DNA from 2 places in the Halopseudomonas sp. genome. Region 1 is predicted to be linked to the other one. Evidence: predicted binding sites of a transcription regulator. Region 1 holds the regulator's gene; the other holds the start of a gene.
The links. Region 1 encodes FliA, which starts transcription of late flagellar genes. Its sites were predicted from a motif close to CTAAAGTTTNNNNNNNNNNNGCCGNTAA; they were not measured.
Positions count from the first base shown of each region.

Region 2: the regulator FliA is predicted to act here: its motif matches at 2,007-2,034, upstream of AAFM31_RS06600 (flagellin).

Region 1 covers NZ_JAYPMU010000001.1:318,749-325,990, reverse strand. Annotated here, with positions in the region: gene flhF (flagellar biosynthesis protein FlhF) at 1-848, shown strand, start outside; gene fleN (flagellar synthesis regulator FleN) at 881-1,708, shown strand; gene AAFM31_RS01470 (RNA polymerase sigma factor FliA) at 1,705-2,442, shown strand; gene AAFM31_RS01465 (chemotaxis response regulator CheY) at 2,665-3,042, shown strand; gene AAFM31_RS01460 (protein phosphatase CheZ) at 3,064-3,858, shown strand; gene AAFM31_RS01455 (chemotaxis protein CheA) at 4,014-6,266, shown strand; gene AAFM31_RS01450 (chemotaxis response regulator protein-glutamate methylesterase) at 6,391-7,242, shown strand, end outside.
Region 2 covers NZ_JAYPMU010000006.1:86,206-93,447, reverse strand. Annotated here, with positions in the region: gene AAFM31_RS06600 (flagellin) at 36-1,922, opposite strand; gene AAFM31_RS06595 (alpha/beta hydrolase) at 2,181-3,047, shown strand; gene AAFM31_RS06590 (SDR family NAD(P)-dependent oxidoreductase) at 3,241-4,089, opposite strand; gene AAFM31_RS06585 (transporter substrate-binding domain-containing protein) at 4,306-5,556, shown strand; gene AAFM31_RS06580 (hypothetical protein) at 5,553-5,975, shown strand; gene AAFM31_RS06575 (TIM barrel protein) at 5,976-6,767, opposite strand; gene AAFM31_RS06570 (putative selenate ABC transporter substrate-binding protein) at 6,932-7,242, shown strand, end outside.

The DNA.
Region 1 (7,242 bases):
TCAATCAGCAAAAGCCCAAGCAGGCAGGGCTGTGGCGCCGTCTGACCCAGATGGGGTTGCCCGCGGAGGTTAGCCAGGATCTGCTGCGTCAGGTTTCTGACGTGAGCGATCCGCGTCAGGCTTGGCGCATGCTGCTGGCCTATCTGGCACATCGCGTGCCGGTGCTGCGCGAAGAGCCGCTGGATGCCGGTGGTGTGATCGCACTGGTTGGTCCGACAGGTGCTGGCAAGACCACCACGCTTGGTAAGCTGGCCGCCCGCTACGTGCTCAAGCACGGGAGTCAGCACGTTGCCCTGGTCACTATGGACACCTACCGTATTGGCGCTCACGAGCAACTGCGTACGCTGGGCCGGATTCTCAACGTGCCGGTCAAGGTGGTCGATGAAAATCAGGACCTCAACGACGTGCTGGCCGATTTTGCCGGCAAGCGCCTGGTGCTGATCGACACCGCCGGTTTGCAGGCCAATGATCCCTATCTGCGCGGTCAGCTGGATACGCTGGCGCGGCAGGGGCGCCGGGTGCGCAATCTGCTGGTGCTCGCAGCGACTAGCCAGCACCGGGTAATGAAGGCGGCCTACCATACTTACAAGGCGTGCGGCCTGTCCGGCTGCATTCTGACCAAGGTCGATGAAGCAGCTACGCTGGGTGAATCACTGGGGCTGGCGATGGAGCAGGGTTTGCCGGTAGCCTATCTGGCAGATGGCCAGCGCATTCCCGATGACATCAGTCGGGCGGTAGGGCACCAGCTGGTCAGCCGTGCAGTCAGCATGGCCGGCAACGAAGCGCCAGCAGATCAGACCATGGCGGACGTATTTGCCGGTATGATGCACACCCAGCAGGCAAGTTAAGCAACTTCACAGAATTAAGGTAATCAGCGCAGATGGGCAGCAATCATCCGGTTCAGGTAATCGCAGTCACCGGTGGCAAGGGTGGCATCGGCAAGACCAACGTGTCGGTGAACCTCAGTCTTGCTCTGGCAGAGATGGGGCGGCGGGTCGTTCTGCTGGACGCTGACCTTGGTCTGGCGAATGTCGACGTGCTGTTGGGGCTCAAGCCCAAGGCAACGCTGGCGGACGTGCTCGACGGCAAGTGTGACCTGCGCGATGTTCTGGTTACCGGTCCTGGCGGCATTCGCATTGTTCCGGCTGCCTCGGGCGCTGCCAACATGGTCAGCCTCAATCATCAGCAGCATGCGGGCCTGATTCAGGCGTTCAGCGAAATCGGTGACAACATCGACGTGCTGATCGTCGATACCGCGGCAGGTATCGGCGACTCAGTTGTCAGTTTTGTGCGCGCCGCTCAGGAAGTACTGGTGGTGGTGTGCGACGAGCCGACTTCCATCACCGATGCCTACGCCCTGATCAAACTGCTCAACCGTGATCACGGCATGACCCGTTTTCGCGTATTGGCCAATATGGTGGGCACGCCCCAGGAAGGCCGCATGGTCTTTGCTAAGCTCACCAAGGTAACTGACCGGTTTTTGGATGTTGCGCTGCAGTATGTCGGTGCGGTGCCATTCGATGAAGCGGTGCGTAAGTCAGTGCAGAAACAGCGCGCGGTGTTTGAAGCGTTCCCGCGCAGCAAAGCCTCGCTGGCCATTCGCGCCATTGCTCAGAAAGTGGATGCATGGCCGTTGCCGGCCAATCCCCGTGGGCATCTGGAGTTCTTCGTCGAGCGTTTGGTGCAGCCGACAGGATCGGGTCTATGACAGCACAGGCTGGCGGATTGAGCATGTATACACGAGCACAGAGTTCAGCAGGTCAGCAGGATCGTCTCGTCGAGCAATATGCTCCGCTGGTAAAGCGTATTGCCTATCACTTGCTGGGGCGTTTGCCATCCAGCGTTCAGGTTGAAGATTTGATGCAGGCCGGGATGATCGGCCTGCTCGAAGCCTCCCGCAAATTTGATTTCGGCAAGGGTGCCAGCTTTGAAACCTATGCCGGCATCCGCATTCGTGGTGCAATGCTGGACGAGGTGCGCAAGGGCGATTGGGCGCCTCGCTCCGTCCACCGCAACACCCGGATGGTCAGCGACGCCATGCGCGCCGTTGAAGCGCGTCTGGGACGGGACGCTAAAGATCACGAGGTTGCGGCCGAACTGGATATGAGTCTTGAGGAGTACTACGCGATCCTCAGCGATACCGCCGGCAGCAAATTGTTCAGCTTTGACGATCTACTGGAGTCAGGTGCGCCGGCCGATGTGCAGGGTGGCGAGGAGCCGCTGTCCGGTCTGCAGGATGAACGCTTTCGGGGGGCACTGATCGAAGCGATCGATACGCTTCCGGAGCGCGAGCGACTGCTTTTGTCGCTTTATTACGAGGAGGAGCTTAACCTCAAGGAAATCGGAGCGGTACTTGGTGTAAGTGAATCGCGGGTCAGCCAATTGCACAGTCAATGTGCTGCCCGGTTGCGCGCCAAGCTGGTCAGTTGGCGAAATGATTGATTTTGTCGTCAACATCCGGACAATGCTCGGATTGCTCGACAGGTAGTAGCACTGTGCCGGTCGCCAGAGGGCGACACCAAGGGCGCATCTGACCAGTCTGCTGACGTAGCAGCTGATTGCTCAGAGCTTCTTTATACGGCTTGTTTGGTTATTTGCGATGGGTTTCTGGGGTGCAGGCCTGCACATTCCCTGGTTTGTACGGAGGTCGACTTGGACAAGAACATGAAAATTCTCATCGTTGATGATTTTTCGACGATGAGGCGCATCATCAAGAACCTGTTGCGCGACCTTGGGTTTACCAACACGGCCGAAGCGGATGACGGTAATACCGCGCTGCCGATGCTGCAGAGCGGCAGCTTCGACTTTCTGGTGACGGACTGGAATATGCCGGGTATGAGCGGCATTGATCTGCTCCGCGCGGTGCGTGCTGATGACCGCCTCAAGCATCTGCCGGTACTGATGGTAACTGCCGAGGCCAAGCGTGATCAGATCATTGAGGCCGCGCAGGCGGGCGTCAATGGCTACGTGGTCAAGCCGTTTACCGCTCAGGCGCTGAAAGAGAAGATCGAAAAGATTTTCGAGCGAGTTCAGCCTAAATAATAATTAACCGGGGTAAAGGTTATGGCTTTGAGTAAAGATCCCGGCCAGGCGACTGCTCAGGAGTTTGAACATTCGCTGAAAGACAATGCGCATCAGTTGGTTGGTCATCTTGAAAGTGGCAACTTCGCTGAAGCGCTGCTGGTCATTCATGCCATCAATCAGGCACGTGATCGTGGTCTGTACCACGAAGTGGGGCAACTGACCCGCGCGCTGCACAACGCAATCGTCAATTTCCAGATCGATACCACCCACGCGCTCGGCGCCGAGTCTGAGACGTCGAAAATCTCTGATGCCTCCGATCGCCTGGACTACGTGGTTCAGCTGACCGATAAGGCCGCCAATCGCACCATGGATCTGGTGGAGGTCAGCGCGCCAAAGGTTACCGATCTGGGCCAGCAGGCCAGTGCCTTGAAAGCCGATTGGCAGCGTCTGCAGCGTCGTGAAATGGCTGCAGACGAGTTCCGCGACCTGTACCGACGGGTCGGCGAGTTTCTCGAAGACACTGAGAAAACCAGCAAAGAGCTATCGACCAATCTGAACGATATTTTGCTGGCGCAGGATTATCAGGATTTGACCGGTCAGGTCATCAAGCGCGTCACCACGCTTGTACACGATGTCGAAGAGAGCCTGGTCAATCTGGTTCGAATGGCGGGTCAAGTTGACCGCATTACCGGCATCAATCACGGCGAGACGCCGGAAGAGACAAAAAAATCCTCTTCCAAGGGTGAAGGTCCGCAAATTCATGCCGATACAAGGGAAGACGTTGTTTCCGGTCAGGATGAGGTCGACGATCTCCTGTCCAGCCTGGGATTCTGATGTCAGCTGTGACTGCCGTGCGTTTAAACAGCCGGCAGCTTGACTGTCCACGGTGGCGACCTGGCAGCAACGTTGAATGACCGCACTGCAACCGAAGGTGGTTTCGGTTGTGCATCCAGCGGTCTTCCGATAACACGCCCGAGGGGAGTGGGTGCATGAGTTTCGATGCGGATGAAGAGATTCTCCAGGACTTTCTGGTCGAGGCCGGTGAGATTCTCGAGCAGTTGTCCGAACAGTTGGTCGAGCTGGAAAACCGGCCCGACGACATGGATCTGCTTAACGCCATCTTCCGCGGCTTTCACACGGTAAAAGGTGGTGCCGGCTTTTTGCAGCTGGATGCTCTGGTCGCCTGCTGTCACATCGCCGAAAACGTGTTCGACATCCTGCGCAAGGGCGAGCGGACCGTTACCCCTGAGTTGATGGACGTGGTGCTCCAGGCGCTGGATACCGTCAACGGCATGTTTGCCCAGGTGCGCGAGAGCGAAGAGCCGACCCCCGCTGACCCCGCGCTGCTGGACGCTCTGTCTGCGTTAGCGCAACCCGAGTCTGCTGATGAAGTAGCAGAAGCCCCAGCTTCAGAACCGCAAGAGCCAGTCGCCGAACCCGACGCTGCCATGGCTCCCGCTGCGACCTCGGCACCGGCCGACGGCGACATCACCGATGACGAGTTTGAGCAACTGCTGGATGCCCTCCACGGCGATGGCAGTGCCGCGACTGCAGCGGCGAAGGTCGCGCCAGCAGCGTCTGATGCGGCATCGGACGAAATCTCTGATGATGAATTTGAAGCGCTGCTTGATGAGCTGCACGGCACAGGCAATGCACCGAGCGTGCCCGCGTCCAGCGAGCCAGCCAAAGCAGCGGCTGGTAGTGATGAAATCACCGATGACGAATTCGAAGCCTTGCTGGACCAGTTGCATGGCAAGGGTTCTGCTCCAGGCGTTGCTGATGCGCCGAGCGCAGCTGCTGCGGCTCCCGAAAGCACACCGACTGCTGAGCCGAGCGGCGGTGATCACATAACCGACGATGAATTCGAAGCGCTGCTCGATCAGTTGCACGGCAAGGGAAGTGCGCCTGGTGCTGCCGAGGCGGCTACCGCACCCGCTGCGGCAAAACCTGCGGAAAAGAAAGAACCCGCCAAGGCGCCTGAAGCCAAGGCTGCGGCGGCCAAACCGGCAGCCAAGCCTGCCCCTGCCGCTCCAGCTGCCGCCAAGCCGGCCGCCGCTGCCGAGGCACCGGCGGCGGATACCACTGTGCGGGTTGATACCGCGCGGCTGGACGAAATCATGAACATGGTCGGCGAGCTGGTACTGGTGCGTAACCGCCTGGTTCGTTTGGGCGTGTCCAGCGGCGACGAAGAACTGAGCAAGGCCGTCGGCAATCTTGATGTGGTGACTGCAGACTTGCAGATGTCGGTCATGAAGACCCGCATGCAGCCCATCAAAAAGGTCTTCGGGCGTTTCCCGCGGGTAGTCCGAGATCTGGCGCGTAACCTCAAGAAGGAAATCAACCTCGAGCTGATCGGTGAAGAGACCGACCTGGACAAAAACCTGGTCGAGGCACTGGCCGATCCGCTGGTTCACCTAGTGCGCAACTCGGTTGATCACGGTATTGAACTGCCGGACGAGCGCGAGGCCGCCGGCAAACCGCGTACCGGCAAGGTGGTGCTGGCTGCGCAGCAGGAAGGCGACCACATTCTGCTGACTATCGTCGACGACGGCCGCGGCATGGATCCGGAAATCCTGCGTGCCAAGGCGGTTGAGAAGGGCATGATGGATAAGGACGCAGCGGATCGCCTGAGCGATACCGAATGCTTTAACCTGATTCTGGCGCCCGGTTTTTCCACCAAGACCGAGATCTCCGATGTGTCCGGTCGCGGTGTTGGCATGGACGTGGTCAAGACCAAGATTTCTCAGCTCAACGGTACGATCAACATCGAGTCGACCAAAGGCCAGGGTTCGCGGATCGCGATCAAGGTACCGTTGACCCTTGCCATCATGCCGACGCTGATGGTCATGCTGGCCGATCAGGCCTTTGCTCTACCGCTGGTCAGCGTCAACGAAATCTACAGCCTCGACCTCTCGCGCACCAACGTGGTTGACGGTCAGGAAGTGATCATCGTTCGCGAGAAGGCGTTGCCGCTGTTCTACCTCAAGCACTGGCTGATGCCGGGCGTCGAGGACACCAGCGACCATTCCGCCGCCAGTGTCGTGATCGTTTCCGTCGGCACGCAGCGGGTCGGTTTCGTGGTTGACCAGTTGGTTGGTCAGGAAGAGGTTGTCATCAAGCCGCTGGGTCGGATGTTGCAAGGCACCGCTGGCATGGCTGGGGCAACTATTACCGGTGATGGTCGTATCGCCCTGATTTTGGATATCCCGAGCCTGCTGAAGCGGTATGCAAGACGCATGTGATAGCCTGAGCTGGCACTGCAATCGCGCTGATTAGGCGATACGCAGCGCCCTTTGCGGGGGAGCACAACCTCGTAAATACGATTGATGAATCATTTCATGTGCAGGATGCAGTTCAGGAGAGGGTATGGCGGTTAAGGTTCTGGTGGTCGACGATTCAGGGTTCTTTCGCCGCAGGGTGACGGAGATCCTGGCGGGCGACCCGCAAATCCAGGTAGTTGGTACTGCCAACAATGGCCGTGAAGCTATTGAGCAGACGCTGGCTTTGCACCCGGATGTGATCACCATGGACTACGAGATGCCGGTCATGGATGGCATTGAGGCGGTGCGTCAGATCATGCAGCGCTGCCCAACGCCGGTGATCATGTTCTCATCGCTGACCTACGAAGGGGCCCGCGTCAGTCTGGACGCACTTGATGCCGGTGCTGCCGACTATTTGCCGAAGAACTTCGAAGATATCTCGCGCAACCCCGACAAGGTTCGCCAGATGCTGTGCGAGCGGGTGACCGCGCTGGCGCGCACCAATCGGCGCTCGCTGGGGTTGCACTCGTCTTCAGCGCATCATGCGCCCGCTGCTGCCCCGAGTTCGACGTCCAGAGCTCCTGTTGGCTCGACGCCCGGTGCGGGCCGGCCGGTCGCGGCTCCGGTAGCGCCTGCTGCGCCAGTCAAGAACAGTCCTGCGCCGCGCAAGCGCAGCTACAAGCTGGTTGCTATCGGTACCTCTACCGGCGGCCCGGTTGCGTTGCAAAAGGTGCTGACTCAGCTGCCAGCCAGTTTCCCGGCGCCCTTGTTGCTGGTTCAGCACATGCCCGCCGCCTTCACCAAGGCCTTCGCCGAACGTCTCGACAAGCTCTGCCGGATTTCCGTCAAGGAAGCCGAGGACGGCGACGTCCTGCGTCCGGGCCGTGCGCTGCTGGCGCCCGGCGGCAAGCAGATGATGGTTGATTCGCGCGGTGTAGTGCGGATTTTGCCTGGTGAT
Region 2 (7,242 bases), on a different contig from region 1:
ACGAACGGGGTTTGTCAGTACAGCACGTGAACGCTTTAGCCAAGCAAACTGAGCACCGCCTGCGGCAGCTGATTGGCCTGGGCGAGAATCGCCGTGCCGGCCTGCTGCAGGATCTGGTTCTTGGTCAGATTGGCGGTTTCTGCGGCGTAGTCCGTATCCTGAATCCGACCGCGGGCGGCGGAGGCGTTCTCGGCGACGTTCTGCAGGTTGCTGATGGTCGAATCGAAGCGGTTCTGAATAGCACCAAGCGAGGCGCGGGTAACGTCGATTTCACTCAGCGCCGCGTCGATTGTGCTGATCGCCGCTTGAGCGCCCGCTGCCGTGGTGATATCCAGCTGCTCCACGGAAGTATCACGCGCTCCTTCGTCCAAACCGCTGGCGGTTGCGCCATCGGTAAAGCCGAGGTCGGTCAAACCACTGTTGCCAGCCAACGCGCCCAGAGTAATGGTTGCGTCGGTACCTTTGTCGGTGGTGACAAACTGCAGTTTGCCCTCGCTGACCGTGGCGCGCACCTCACCCACCAGGGTCGCGTTGTTGGCGATCTGCTGGTTGATATTGTCTGCCAGCGATTCCAGCGTGGTGTAGTTGGCCTGATCGATATTGATGGTCTGCGCCGTGCCGGTGCCAAGCGCCAGCGTAAAGCCACCGACGCTACCACCCGTGCCGGGGGTTTCCGTACGACCAGCGCCAAATACCGCATCGGCAGCAGCACCCGTTACAGCCAGCGTTTCACCACCCAAGTTCCCCGTCTGCTGCAGGCTAAGCACGCCACCGGATTCAGATACGGTAACCAGACCATTCAGGCTGCCGCCATTAATCTGAGTCTGGATTGCGTTCGCCATGGTTGCGGCGTCGGCGTATTGCTGATCTAGCGTGATAGTTTGTGAGGTGCCGCCTAAGTCAATGGATAGACTACTGGACTGATCTGCGGGGGAAATTATGCTGGTCGGTAATCCAGCAAACGCTGCAAAGTTTTGGGAGATAAGCAAATCAGCACCAGCATCTGGATTGAGTAACCGAACACCAAAATGCCCGTTACCGTCATCAAACGCCTCAATTAAGTTACCGCCTGGATCAGCACCATAATTAGTCGTGATTTGCTGGTTGAAGTCGTCTACCAAATCCGAAACGCTACTAAACGATCCATAGGTGAAGTCAACATCCCGAATAACCGAACCGGTGGCAGTAGTGGTCACGTCTGAGTTGAAGTTGAAGTTAGAAATATCAATCACCCCCCCCCCACTCAGATCCTCCGTACCAACAACCTCCACCGCAGTAGTACTGAAGTTGGTCTGAGCCACCCCCACACCCTGCACCGATGCCGCCGTCGACGCGCCACCTGCACCCACAGTCAAACTCGCCGGCGCACTCCCCGCCACCAACGACGCAGCAGTGGCATCACGCGAGCCCTTGGTGCCCAGATCGGTGGTGCGGAAGCTGTCGATCTTGACACTGATGGTTTCGTTCGCCTGAGCGCCGACCTGAATATTTTCCGAGAAGCTGCCGTCGAACAGCGATTTGCTGCCGAACTTGGTCGTCGTGGATATCCGATCCAGCTCGTTTTTCAGCTGCACCATTTCATCGTTCAGCGCCTTGCGCTCAGAGTCGCCATTGCCGCCGTTGGCCGCCTGCAGCGCCAGATCGCGCATGCGCTGCAGAATGCTGGTGGATTCCTGCAGGGCACCTTCGGCGGTCTGCGCCAGCGAGATGCCGTCGTTGGCGTTTTTGACCGCCACGCCAAGGCCGCGAATCTGACTGGTCAGCCGATTGGATATCTGCAGGCCGGCTGCATCGTCTTTCGCGCTGTTAATCCGCGAGCCAGACGACAGCCGCTCAAGCGACGTTTGCAGGCTGCTGGATGAACTGCCCAAATTGCGCTGCGCGTTCAGCGACGCGACATTGGTATTGACGGTCAAGGCCATGGCATGACTCTCAGTGAAGACCGACTACAAAATGATGGTATCGCCAGCCTTGCTTATTAGCTGGCGCACCCTCCCCATGCCACCATTTCGGCACCACAAGAGAAAACTTTAGCGCGGCGTCAAATCACCAGCAGATGACACCCTGATGAACACGGACAGACGGCACCCCGATGCAACGCCCCTGTCATCTGGCTGGGGTTAGCTGTGGGCAACCCGCTGGCGCCCTGCGTCGGCAACCCCACTGATATCGAGGTGCCCATGTACGCTGAGAAAGCTGTTATTCGCGTGCACCGTGATTTGAAGGTGCACACCTGGTTCTACCCCAACCCCGCCAGCGACACGACCATCATTCTGGTCAACGGCTCACTGGCGACCAGCGCTTCCTTCGGCCAGACCCTGCGTTACCTGCAGCCACTGTGCAACGTGGTGTTGTTCGATCAGCCGTACAGCGGTCACTCGCGCGCATACAATCCGTCCATGCCGCTGATCGGCAAGGAAGACGAGGCGCTGATTCTGCTGGATCTGATCGAGCACTTTCGTGCCGACCAGATGCTGTCGTTCTCGTGGGGTGGCGTGGCGACGATGCTGGCACTGGCGCAGCGGCCATCGCGCATTCAACGTGCGGTGATTACCTCGTTCTCACCCATCCTGAACCCGCACATGCAGGACTATCTGAGCCGTGGCAAGACGCATCTGGCGGCCTGCGACCGGCAGGCGGTTGCCATGCTGATCAACGACACCATCGGTGAGTATCTGCCCTCACTGTACAAGCGCTGCAACTTTCGCCACGTCAGCAGCCTGGATGAACACGAGTACAGCCAGATGCTGTTCCATATTCGTCAGGTGCTGGAGCTGGATGCTGGGCAATACATGAGCTGCGTGCGCAACATCGATATTCCGCTGCTGTTCGTCAATGGCGCCTGGGACAAGTACACCAGCGCGGAGGACGCACGCTGCTTCGGGGAGTTGGCGACCAATGCGCGCTTTGTCAGCATCGCGCATACCGGGCATTTTTTGGAGATGGAGCACAAGACCGCGCTGCAGGATACCCGTGCGGCGGTGGAAGGGTTTGTGTTAGGGGAGCCAGCGCGAGTCAGCAGGCAGAAGCTGGCGTTGGCTGGCTGAACGCCGGGAAGGCCGAGTTCCAACTCGGCCACGTCGTTGCATCCCTGCCTGCTGGTCGAGCGGGAGCTCGACCTTCCCGGAAACCACCTGCCCTGCCGCCGCAGGGACGCGACATGTCGCGTCCGCGAGGTGGGGTGGTCAACGCACCCTGCCCAGGCCCCGCGTGAGGCCTGGACGTGGCGCGCCCGAGGCTTTACGGATTCATCGAGTCGAACACAGTCTGCTCGTTGTCCGCTGCCTGCGCGCGCAGAGCAATCAGTTGCTTGATCTTGCGATGCGGGAATACGTAGAACTGATCAGCCTCAACCGCCTTGACGGTCATTTCCGCTACGTCCGACGCCTGAATCTTGCCCTTGGCGACCGCGGCCTTGGTCATTTCGGAGCGCTTGAGCGCCGTTTCGCTGAGGGCGACGGTGTCGGCCTTATCGGCCGGACGGTTGCGTTCGGACTCGGAGATTCCCGTGGGGAAGAACGCCGGGCACAGGCAGGTAACGCCGATGTTGGCACCTACGTCGCGCAGGTCCAGCGCCAGCGTTTCTGACAGCGCAACAACCGAATGCTTGGTTACGTTGTAAACCGACATGTTCGGGCCGTTCACCCAACCCGCCGCAGACGCGGTGTTGACGATATGACCTTCACCTTGTTCCAGCATGATCGGGGTAAACACCTTGACGCCCCAGACTACGCCATACAGGTTAACGCCCATGACCCATTCCCAGTCATCGACAGTGTTTTCCCAGGCTGCCCCACCAACGCTGACGCCAGCATTGTTGAACAGCAGGTGCGCGCCACCAAAGCGTGATTTGCACAGATCGGCCAGCGCCTGTACCTGTTCCAGCTTGGAGACATCCAGACGCATGGTGGCGGATTCGGTGCCCGGCGCAGCTTCTTCGACCAGGCGCAGCGTTTCCTGCATACCGCGCTCGTCCACATCGCCCAACACCAGCTTCATGCCGCGTGCGGCGCAGCACAGCGCCAGTTCGCGGCCCAGGCCACTGCCGCCACCGGTGATTACTGCCACTTTGCCCTGAAGGTCCTGCATGCGATGTCTCCTCTTGAAATACGCTGCGTTACTTATGCGCAGTCTTGCTGACAATAAATAGAGTGAATAGCATGCGCCTGTCTCAGCGGCGCCACCAGCGCTATCGGTCTGCTTGATCAGTCAGCAGCAACCGGACTTATCGAAATGTTTCCGTTCGCCGATAAACCCACGGATGTAGCCTATAGTTAGCCTAGAATCCGACAGGAACCGCCATTGATGCCACGTGTGTTGCTGCTGCCACTGCTGCTCCTGCTGTCCTGCACAGGCCACGCGCAGACCATTCGCCTGAACACCGATATCTTCCCGCCCTACCAGGTACGTGAAGGCGATCGCCTGACCGGCAGTTCGGTCAAGGCGCTGGCCTGTATCTTCGACGCCATGCAGGTCGATTACGAGATTCGTGTGCTGCCGTGGGAACGAGCCGTGCAGGACGTCGCAGACGGCAAAGCCGAAGGTTTTTTTTCCGCCACCCGGATGAGTCGCGCAAGCCGCTTTGCCACCCTCTCGGCGCCGCTGGCGCTTGAGAAGTGGTACTGGTTCAGCAACAGCGCTACCCGCCCATCCAGCAACGGTCAGGGCTCGGGCCTGCAAGTCGCCGGAATTCGCGGCAGTAACGAAGTCGAATGGCTGAGCTTGCATAACTACCGTGTCGATCCGCTGGTCAGTGGCACTGGCCAATTACTGCAAATGCTGCAACGCGGGCGCATCGATGCCTTTCTGGCAGACCAACAAACCTTGCGTATCGAACTGACACGCCAACCTACTACCCTGCGCCCGCGCTTCGCACATTTTCTGCAATACACGACGCTCGGCGTCTACTTCTCGAACCGCTACCTCGGAGCCAACCCCGAGTTTCTTGAGCTGTTTAACACGCATGTGTTCAATTGCCTCCCTGAGTACGGCGTGCTGCGGGCCGACGAACGCCAGCAACTGCAACAGATGCACGACCACCTGTTCGAGCATTGGCGCAACGATCCTGGTCTGATTGCCGCAGTCAAAGCGCAGAACGCGCAGAATAAGGCCGTATCCATCCAGCAGATTCACCAACTGGACCAACAGTGGCTGGACGAACAGCGCCTGCCCAAAGACCAGCGCGAACTGACCAGCCGCGTACTCCAGAACCCGCTGGCAGACTGGTTGCGTGAGCAACAGGCGCAGCTGGATGGCATCGTCAGCGAGCTCATCGTCACCGATCAGCACGGCTTGAACGTGGCGATCAGCGAGCCCACGACCGATTACTGGCAAGGCGACGAAACCAAGTTCACCGAACCGTTCTTTTCAGAGCAGCCGTATATGAGCACCCTGACTTACGACCAGTCCACCCGCCGCTTTCAGGTGCATGTCGGTACCCGTATCGGCGACCCGCAAAGCGACGCCACCATTGGCGTGTTGATCATCGGTCTCGATATCGAACGGGCACTGCGCATGGATGAGAGCCCTACCTCCCTGAAGGCGGAGTCCCCATGATCCGCTACGTACTATTGACCTCCGCCGTGCTGCTCGGCGCCTGCGCGCAAACGCCCCTGCCGCCGCTGACGGAAAGTCAGGCACGGGTTGAACTGGACGGGGACGTAGGCAGCACGGTGCGCGCCTACCGCCTGGACGGCACACCGCAGTGGCACCTGCGTTTTGATGACCTCAGCGCTGGCCCGCACGAGCTGCAGGTACGCTACGAGTTCGAAATTCCAACCGGCGGCTCGGTGCAAGGCGTGTTCAGCAGCGGCAGACGCACCTGCATCATGGCCGTCAGCCATGCATTTGAGGGTGGGCAGCACTACCGCTTTGCATTGGCCCGCCGCGGCTGGCGTCCAGCCGGATGGCTGTATGACCAGAGCGGCAACCTGCTCGCCAGAGCCAGCGAGGTGCGCTGCGGCCCCGGGGTCTGATCAGCCGACCCAGCCGGCCGCTCGCCAGCCCTGCAGCCAGCTCAGGGTGTCATCCTCCGTCGGGCGGTATTCGGCGGCCAGCCAACCTTGGTAGTCGACCTGCGCCAGTGCCTGCATGGCAGCGGCAAAATCAATACCCCCGCTGCCCGGCGCGCCACGTCCCGGCGCATCGGCAAACTGCACATGACCGATGCGTCCAGCCAGCCGTTCGATCGATTCCGGCAGCGCCTCGCCCATCCGTACCATATGGAATAGATCAAGCTGCGCGGACAGGTTAGGGTGATCCACCTGCGCCAGCAGCGTGCGTAGTTCACGGGAGCTGGCGATCAGAAAGCCCGGCATATCCAGCCGGTTGATCGCCTCACAGCACACGCCAATGCCTAGTTCAGCAAACCGATCCGCCGCCAAGCGCAGGTTGTCTGCCAGACAGGCCTGCGCGGCTTCCCGCTCAACCCCATCGGCAAGGCGCCCCGGCAGCACATTAACGCGCTGCGGGCGCACAACCTCGGCGTAGGCCAGCGCCTGCTCCAACGCAGCAGCGAACTCGCCGCGCCGCGCTGGCACCGCGGCCAGACCCGCACCACCCTGCATCAGGTCACCTGCTGGCACATTGATCAGTACCAGCGGCAAGGCTAGCCGTTGCAGCTCGGCGCTGAGCCGCTCAGCCGCCAGCTCATAGGGAAACTGAACTTCCACGCCATCGAACCCCGCCGCATGGGCAGCCTCCAGGCGCTCAAGCAGCGGCAGCTCGGAAAACAGCATCGACAGGTTGGCGGCCAGGGACCAGGGCATAATGAGACTCCGCACAAAACCCGCAGTGTAATGGATGGCCGGCAAAATGGGATGACCGCGCCATAGCGCTTCGCCTCGTCGCATTTTTTCACTACACTGCGCACACGCCGCGCCGGGCCAGCAACGTCCGGCGCGAGTAATCCGCTATTGAACCGGAGAAAATCATGTCTTCACGCCGTCGCCCCGTCGCGCTGCTGGCAGGTCTGTGCCTGTCCGTTGCATCCCTGTTTAGTGCTGCCGCTCATGCTGAAACCACTGAGCTGCGCGTTTCTGCCATTCCTGATGAAGCCCCTACCGAGCTGCTGCGCAAGTTCGAGCCACTCGGCCACTACCTGCAGGAGCAACTGGGTATTCCAGTCGTTTTCCAGCCGGTCTCCGACTACGCGGGTGTTGTTGAAGCCCTGGGCTCCAAGCGTCTGGATATGGCCTGGCTGGGTGGTTTCACCTTCGTTCAGGCCAAGCTGCGCACCGGCAA